One region of the Microbulbifer sp. TYP-18 genome, then DNA from elsewhere that is predicted to be linked to it. Evidence: predicted binding sites of a transcription regulator. Region 1 holds the regulator's gene; the other holds the start of a gene.
What was found. The regulator LexA, encoded in region 1, represses DNA repair genes until DNA is damaged. The targets are predictions, from matches to a motif close to ACTGTNTNTANANACAGT.

Region 1 (4,212 bases):
GGGCACCTTTGGTCAAGGAACTGCTGCCACACCAGAGCGAGATAGATCCCAAGTACAGTTTTCTCTTTTCCGCACCCACTGAAGACGATCAGGGGCGCGATACGGTAGTGCGCTTTAGCCGCAAGACCCAGGAGCAGTATGTGCAGTCCGAGGAGGACGGCAAGGCGACGGGCTGGCGAGCTTTTTATCGCGACGGCCGGTGGCAGGCGGAGGCCGGTAGCAAGAGTCCGGCGGCAAAGCGCAAGCCGGCGGCCAAGAGGAAATCGGCCTCCCGTTCCGGATGAGCAATCCCTATACCGGCACTGTAACCTCGGCGCTGCGCAAGAGCGAGCTGCTGTTGGCGGGGCAGCCGGCCCAGGGGTTGCAGGCCGCGGCACTGCGGGAGGCGGCACTGATGCAGCTGTGGAGGGCATACCTGGCTTATCTGGCAGAGCTGTCGTTTCAATTGCAGCTGGGCCTGGAGCCTCAATCCGCCGCAGAGCTGCAGCAGCGCCTGCAAGCCAGCGCTAAAGCCAGTGGGGAAGTGGCTGAGCTTATCGCCCTGGAGGAGGATTCCTGCAGCTGGCTGACCCAGCTGCAGGCCTGCTGGCGGTTGCTGTGGCGCCCGGGGAAGGGTAACGCCGGGGCGCAGGGGGGTGTTGATCTTATTTCCACCGGTAATCGTGCGGCGGCCAACCCCGAATCACTCAATGACGATAGGTTGCGGGCCTGGCACCTGGCGTTGCAAGAGCTGGTACAGAGGCACCGGGCCCATACCGAGGAGTGGTAACTCCGCCGTCCGCTTTCCATCCCCAGAGTCTTTACACGGATCTGTCGTGAACGACTGCCCCCCCGTATGTTACACTGCCCCACAAGATGCCGTGTCAAAAGGGGAGAATTGCATGTCCTCCGAAACGTTTGAAATCATTGAGCTGGCCAATGGCGATATAGCGCTGCGCCGCGCCGGCCACAGGGAGGACCCGCTGGTGCGCATTCACTTTTCGGAGGAGAGTCTGCACTTTTTGCGCGAGCACAAAATCATCATTGCGCGCGCAATGCTGGAAGCGGGTATCGAGGCGGTGCAGAATATCGGCGATTCGGATGTGGACTTTATCGATGAAGAGGAAGTGGAGCCGGTCAACCACACCATCCATTGAGGGTGAACAATACCCCCGTCAGTACGGCATCCCGGCTAGAGAGCGCAAGGCAAGGGCGGACGGGCCGCCTCCACTTGTAAAGCTCAGGGGCTCTGTCGTATCACGCCTACAGCCAACCCTTCGATAGCAAAATTTTTGTCCCGCATGTCCACCTGGATCACGTCGAAATCCTCGTTCTCCGGCAGTAGCTGGACCATTGCCTGATTGCCTTTGCGCCGAAACCGCTTGACGGTCACCTCGTCCTCAATGCGCGCCACCACTATCTGGCCATTGCGCACCTGGTCAGTGCGCTGCACCGCCAGCAGATCGCCGTCCAAAATCCCCGCGCCGCGCATACTCATACCGTGGACCCGCAGCAGATAGTCCGCCGGGGGGTGGAAAAAGTCTGAAGGCAGTTCGCAATAATCCTCGATGTTCTCCTCCGCCAGAATGGGATTGCCGGCTGCCACCCGGCCCACAACCGGCAAGCCTGGCTGGTAGTCGGGAATGCGGATTCCGCGCGAAGCACCGGCCACCATCTCGATAGCCCCCTTGCGCGCCAACGCTTTGAGGTGCTCCTCCGCCGCATTGGGGGAGCGAAAACCCAGTTCCTGGGCGATCTCAGCGCGGGTTGGGGGGTATCCGGTCTCGTCCAGATAGGACTTGATCAATTCCAGTACTTGCGCCTGACGGGCAGTGAGGTTGGTCATGTGATCACCTGTCGTGTTTCTGTATTTATATACAGTTGCTGTGATTATATACAGATTTGCCTGCTGCGCAATGTTTGGCGCCCGACGGCTAACTGCTGCTAAAGTGGAACGGGACAGGTTGTAAAATTTGCGTTTAATTGCGCGACAAGAAAGGAACTATAACAATGCTTGATGCGAAAATGCCCGAAGCGTGGCGCGTTCTGCGCATCCAATCGGAACTGGTGGACGGGATCGAGCGGCTGATTGCCCTGAACGGCGCCGTGACCGTTTTCGGTGGGGCGAGATTTACCGAGGATAGTGCTGAGTACCAACAGGCTGTCAGGTTGGGAGAATTGCTGGCCGCGGAGGGAGTACCGGTGATTACCGGTGGTGGGCCGGGTTTGATGGAAGCGTGTAATCGCGGCGCTTACCCCCAGAAGGGCAAGTCTATCGGTTTGAATATTGAACTGCCGTTTGAACAGTTACCAAACCCCTATCAGGATATCAGCCTGAATTTTCGCTACTTTTTTGTACGTAAATTTATGTTTGTTAAACACGCCGTTGGCTTTGTCGGCATGCCCGGGGGTTATGGCACTCTGGACGAGCTGTTCGAAGCGTTGACCCTGGTACAGACGCAGAAGGTACGGCGCTTTCCGATTGTGCTGGTGGGTAAAAGTTATTGGTCGGGACTGCGGGACTGGCTGGTGGACACGGTGCTGGAGCGCCAGTGTATTGATGCCACTGACCTGGATCTGTTCAGAACTGTGGATACAGTGGATGAGGCCGCGGAGCTGATTCTCCATTATATCCGCGAGCGGGAATAGCAGTCCCCCACCAAGTGCCAGCGATCCATTGGCTAGCGGTGAAACGCAGCTGTGGGCGGAATTGGTCCGAAAATCTGCCGATCTTTTAGCGACAGCTCCAATTGGTTTGTGACCCCGGCGGATATTGCATGCTGCCATTTGCGTGCACGGTTTCAGGCCCGGTGATGGCAGGTTCTGGTAGTGCACCTGTCCAGCCTTCAGAGCCCCTGTTCCTGTCCTGTCTTCCTGTGTGGCTCTTTCTATCCCGACTGCCCCTAACAGCTTGTTGAAAAGACCCTCCCCGGCTTTCCTCAACCTTGGTTTGCAACGCAGGTCCGTAAGCCCTCCACGACAAATCAAGCAGTTACATACTTGATTTGCGACCCGAACATCCCTGTTCGGGACAGCGGGCTGCGGGTGTTGATATTACTGCCCGGCGCGGCTAGTGGCCACAGGGTGGGCGGGTTATGCTAATCTGCATCAGAACCGAACAACTGTTTTAATTGGTAGTTTGAATTTCATGAGCCAGCCGGACACCGTTACCCGAATTCTGGATGCGGCAGAAGTGTTGTTCGCCGAAAGAGGCTTTACCGAGACTTCTCTGCGCACCATTACCAGCACTGCGGGGGTAAACCTCGCGGCGGTCAATTATCATTTCGGTTCCAAAAAGGAATTGATTCAGGCGGTTTTCGAGCGGTTTCTCACGCCTTTCACCACAACCCTGGCGGATGAGCTGGACCGCCGCGCCGCACTGGAACAGCCGCTGCACCTGGAGGGACTGCTGGAGAGCCTCTACCGGGTCGGTCTGGGCAGCCTGGCCGCCGAGGGCCGCGACCCGCAGCGCTTTATGCGTCTGCTGGGACTTGCCTACACCCAGTATCAGGGGCATCTGCGCCGTTTTATCGTTTCCAGGTACGGTGACAGCTACCGGCGATTCGCCGGCCTGCTGGCCCGGGCGCTGCCGGAGCTGGATCCGGTGACTATCTACTGGCGGCTCTATTTCATGCTGGGTGCGACTATTTTCACACTGTCGAGCTTTGATGCCATCGAGGCTATTCTGAGGGAGGACTTTGGTGCTGAGAGCAGCCTGGGAGAGACACTGGAGCGGCTGGTGCCCTCCGCATCTGCGATGTTGCGCGCCGAGTAAAACCAACTGGGAGCCCTTTGTATGAGCGCAGTGATCGGGCCGGTGATGGCCGATATCGGTGGTACCTACCTGTTGCCGGAGGACCGGGAACTGCTGGCCAACCCACTGGTAGGAGGGCTCATATTCTTCGCCCGCAACTTCAGCGACCGGGAACAGTTGCAGCAGCTGGTGGGTGAGATCCGCGCTGAGCGGCCGGATATCCTGCTGGCCGTGGATCAGGAGGGGGGCAGGGTTCAGCGGTTTCGCGGTGACTTTACCCGTATTCCCTCCATGCAGCTGCTGAGCGCGCGTGCGGATCCCGATCAACTTAGGGACGCCGGCTGGCTGATGGCGTCGGAGCTGCTGGCGGTGGGGGTGGATTTCAGCTTTGCACCGGTACTGGACGCCGATGATCGACACTGCAAAATCGTCGGCGACCGCAGTTTTGCTGCGGATCCGGCCAAAGTTTCCGAGCGGGT
Region 2 (4,212 bases), on a different contig from region 1:
GTGGCCGAGGCGCGCCCGCAGCTTGTCCAGCAACTGGTGGCTGCGCTGCAGCTTGCCGCTGTCTGCGAACAGGTCCTCGTCCACAAGCGTCTGTTCCAACGGCTGCAGCTGATCGCAGGTGAGGTGCAGCGACTGCACCGGTTGCTCCAGGCTGAGCCGCTCCAGTTGCAACCGGGTGAGGGCGATCAGTCTCTGGGGGTCCAGCAGTGGCCGCGACGTCTCCACGGACACCACCTTGCAGCCCTGCCGGCCGAAATCCAGTTTCCAGCGCAGTTTCTGGGTGTAGAGCTGGCGCCGCTGCAACTGCTGGCACAGCTCGCGCACCAGGCGGCCGGCGGGGAACAGCAGCTGTTCGCTGTTTTCCAGGGGGCTGGGAAAGGGCAGTTCGCGGTGAAACTCCACCGGCGGCTGGTAGCCGGGGACCGGGTCCTGGCGGCTGCCGTTCAGGCGCGCCAGGTATTGGACGAAGTCGCGGCCGAAACGGCTGCCCACTTCCGACAGCGGAATCGCCAGCAACTGGCTGACCCGTTTGATACCGCAGGCGTAGAGCTTGGCCAGGGTCCGGTTGTCACAGTCGAGTAGTTTGCAGGGGGAGAAGCTGATCCACTGGCGCCACTGTTGCGGGCTGGGGGGGGTGCGGGTGTCCCGCAGCCACTGGCTGTGCTCCGGCAACTGGCTGAGCATCCGTGCGGCACTGGGGCTGTGGCCCAGGCCCATGCGGGCGCTGATGCGCATCTGCCGCAGCTCGCGCCGCAGTTGTTGCAACAGCGGCTGCAGGCCGCCCCTGGCTTTGAGACAGCCGCTCAGTTCCAGCTGCAGGCAGGCGTGTTGCATGTCGCCGTCGGCGATGGTGCCGGCGGCCTGGGGGGAGACCACCGGGGTAAAGCTGTAACCCCACTGGGCCAGTTCCCGCAGCAGCTGCGCCTCCCGCTCTGTGTCCCGGGTGAGCAGGGAGAGGTCGCTGCAGAGGGCGCAGGCGGTGGCTACGGTGAGTCCGGTCTCGACACCGCGCTGCCGGGCGGGACCGTTGGCATCCACCACCAGCTGCTTTTCCACCACCGCCTGGGGCACCGTTTCCGTGCGCTTGTGCTGGGCGCGGGTGAGGGTTTCCAGGGGCAGCCTGGGAAACTGTATGCACAGCCAGAGCATGGTTCGGACTCCCTCAGTGCAGCGGCTGGTCGCGACGGGTCAGGTCGGGACTGCGGGGCAGCTGCAGGCGCTGGCCAGAGTGTCCGCCCAGCTGTTTTAGCAGTTGCAGGGTCAGCTGTTCGCCGTCGCTGCTCAGCTGCAGCCGCAGGCTGGCGGGCGATGGCGCAGCGGCGCAGTTGCCGGGGCGAAAATGGAAGTGCAGACAGTCGCCCTGGCGGGCGGCTATCTGCAGGCGGCGCAAATCCCTGTCGCCTGCTTCCCGGGATGGCTGCCAGCTGAGCAGTGCGCCACAGCAGCCGGCCTGCAGCGACTGTTCCATGGCCCAGAGCTGGTCCCGCTGACCGCGGGGGTGCAGTATCAGCAGTTTGTCCAACTGCACGCCGGCGGCGGCAAGGGCCGGGGCATAGGGGATATGCGGCGGGTTCACCAGCACCACCATCTGTCCGTCCCGGGTCAGCTCCGCCAGAGTGGGCAGCAGCAGGCTCAGCTCGCCGATGCCGGACTGGTCCGCCAGTAATTCGGTGGTGGCACCGCGGGGCCAGCCGTGTCCGCTGAGCAGGGCATCCAGGCCCCGGTAGCCGGTGGCAATGCCGTTGCGCGGGCGCCGCTGTTCATTGGCGGCCTGCCAGATATCTGCCCGGTCCAGCAGCCGGCGCAGGCGCTGTTGCTTTAACACCTTGTTCTGTATGAAGTTTTCTGCACTGTTCACACTGACGTCCTCGCCTTGTGCCCCGGGAATAAAATACTATATTTATATACAGTAGTTACTGTGCTTTTATACAGTAGTTCATTCGGGGCGGCAAGCGCCGGGTGACGCTTGTGGCGGGGGCCTTCACCCGTCCGGCAAATGGCCGCCGGGGCCGGCACTTTTGTGCCCGCCGCAAACCCGCTATGATTCGGCCTCTTTACTGGCCAGCAGAAGCGACTCGAAGGGGGCGGAGTGAGTATCAAGTCCGATAAGTGGATACGCCGGATGGCCGAGCAGCAGGGTATGATCGAGCCTTTCGAGCCGGGCCAGGTGCGCCGCAACGGCGATGGCGAGCGGCTGATCTCCTACGGTACCTCCAGCTACGGCTACGATGTGCGCTGCGCCGGTGAGTTCAAGATTTTCACCAATGTCCACTCCGCCACCGTGGACCCCAAGACCTTCGACGAGAACAGCTTCGTGGATGTGGAGGGGGACTCCTGCATTATTCCGCCCAACTCCTTTGCGCTGGCGCGCACGGTGGAATACTTCCGTATCCCGCGCTCGGTGCTGACCATCTGCCTGGGCAAGTCCACCTATGCCCGCTGCGGCATTATCGTCAATGTGACGCCACTGGAGCCGGAGTGGGAGGGGCATGTGACCCTCGAATTCTCCAACACCACCAACCTGCCGGCAAAGATCTACGCCCACGAGGGCGTGGCGCAGATGCTGTTCTTCGAGTCCGATGAGGTCTGCGATGTGTCCTACCGGGACCGCGGCGGCAAATATCAGGGCCAGCGCGGCGTCACCCTGCCGCGGGCCTGATTCCCTTCTCTATCGGTGCCCGGAGTAATCAATTGATGGCGGTGTCCCCGGGCTGGTCCAGTGACACCGGCACTGAGGGGTGGAATGGCTCAATGCCCAGCGCGCTGTACAGCTGGTCCGGCCGGTAGAGGTTCTGTCCCTCGATCACCAGTGCGGTGCGGCGCAGCGCACTGATGTCCTCCAGGGGGTTGCCGTCCAGCAGTACCAGGTCCGCGTCCTTGCCGACGGAAATAGTGCCCCCTGTGTTCAGTTTGCCCACCAGGCTGGCGGGCACCAGCGTGGCGGTGCGCAATACGTCTGCATTGGGGATGCCGGCCTTGGCGTAGAGTTCCAGCTCCCGCAGCAGGGTGAAACCGGGGATGCCGTCGCTCCCCGCCACCATCGGCACCCTGTGCTCGTGGAGCTTGCGCACCATGTTCAGCAACGCCTGGGCGGACAGGTCGTAGTCCTCCCGGTGCTCCGGTTTTACATCCAGTTCCGCGCCAATAAACTGGCGGCGCACATTGATGGGCAAATGATCGGCGATAGCGGCAAATTCCGGGTCCAGCTTACCTGGCTGGCGCAGCAGCATGGAGCTGAATACGGTGGTGGTGGTGTCCACGACTGTGCCTTTGCGGGCCAGCTTGTCCAGGAAGCGTGCCACTTCTTTGCTGTTTAAATCCAGTTCGTGGGCGTGTTCGCCGACTTCGGTAAAGCGCAGCCGTTTGCGTGTGTCTATGGCGCCCATGAAATTGAGAAACAGCATGTTGATATGCTGGATTTCGTCGAAGCCCGCATCCACTGCCTCCTCGGCGGTCATAAAGGCGGGGATATGGCCGGACAGGCGCAGACCGCGGCTGTGAATATGCTCGGCCAGGGGGGCTATCCACTCCGGCTCCATGGAGCTGTAGGTCTTTATCTGCATATAGCCGCGGTCGGCATACCAGTCGACTATTTCCTTGGCCTGCTCAAGGCTGGTGGTGGTCTTGCCCATGCGCATGGCGTTTTCACTTTCCCGGTCCATAAACCCGGCGCGATAGACATCGCCGCCGATTATCTGGCCGGAGGAGAAGAGCCGCTCGATGCGCATGATATTGTCGTGGGTGTTGCCCAGGTCCCTTACGTTGATCACGCCGGCGGCCATATTCAGCACACCATCTGTGGGGGAGAGGTGACTGTGCATGTCCCAGAGCCCGGGGATCAGGGTCCTGCCGCGTCCGTCGATACGGGTAATCCCGGGCAACCGGATCGGCGCGATGCTCATGCGGGTGATCTTGCCATTCTCGATCAGCAGGTGGCGCTGTTCCAACAGCTTGCCCGCTTCTACGTCCACCAGGTTCACATTGCTGATCAGAATCGGCGCCTTGGACTTGAGTGTGTGTTTTGCGGAGAGGTCCTGCAGGTATTTGTCGGCGGCGCGGATTTGCCGTTCCTTGAGTTGGGCCAGGTGGGATTTGTCCCAGCCTTTGCGCAGTATTGCAAACCAGCCCCCTTCGTCCGCCGCGAACAGGTTGCCCCGCTGGTCGAACCAGCCCAGTTGCGGTGTGAAGGAAAGGCCGCTGACACCGTAGAGA

Region 2: a site for LexA is predicted at 1,894-1,911, ahead of imuA (translesion DNA synthesis-associated protein ImuA). Genes of this name have one in related genera too.

The regions. Positions count from the first base shown of each region.
Region 1 is NZ_JBFRBC010000003.1:186,843-191,054, forward strand. It holds gene topA (type I DNA topoisomerase) at 1-284, shown strand, start outside; gene ABVT36_RS05215 (DUF6586 family protein) at 281-769, shown strand; gene ABVT36_RS05220 (hypothetical protein) at 882-1,136, shown strand; gene lexA (transcriptional repressor LexA) at 1,220-1,825, opposite strand; gene ABVT36_RS05230 (TIGR00730 family Rossman fold protein) at 1,990-2,628, shown strand; gene ABVT36_RS05235 (TetR/AcrR family transcriptional regulator) at 3,128-3,754, shown strand; gene nagZ (beta-N-acetylhexosaminidase) at 3,776-4,212, shown strand, end outside.
Region 2 is NZ_JBFRBC010000001.1:283,628-287,839, forward strand. It holds gene ABVT36_RS01095 (DNA polymerase Y family protein) at 1-1,149, opposite strand, end outside; gene imuA (translesion DNA synthesis-associated protein ImuA) at 1,163-1,858, opposite strand; gene dcd (dCTP deaminase) at 2,090-2,659, shown strand; gene ABVT36_RS01110 (amidohydrolase family protein) at 2,688-4,212, opposite strand, start outside.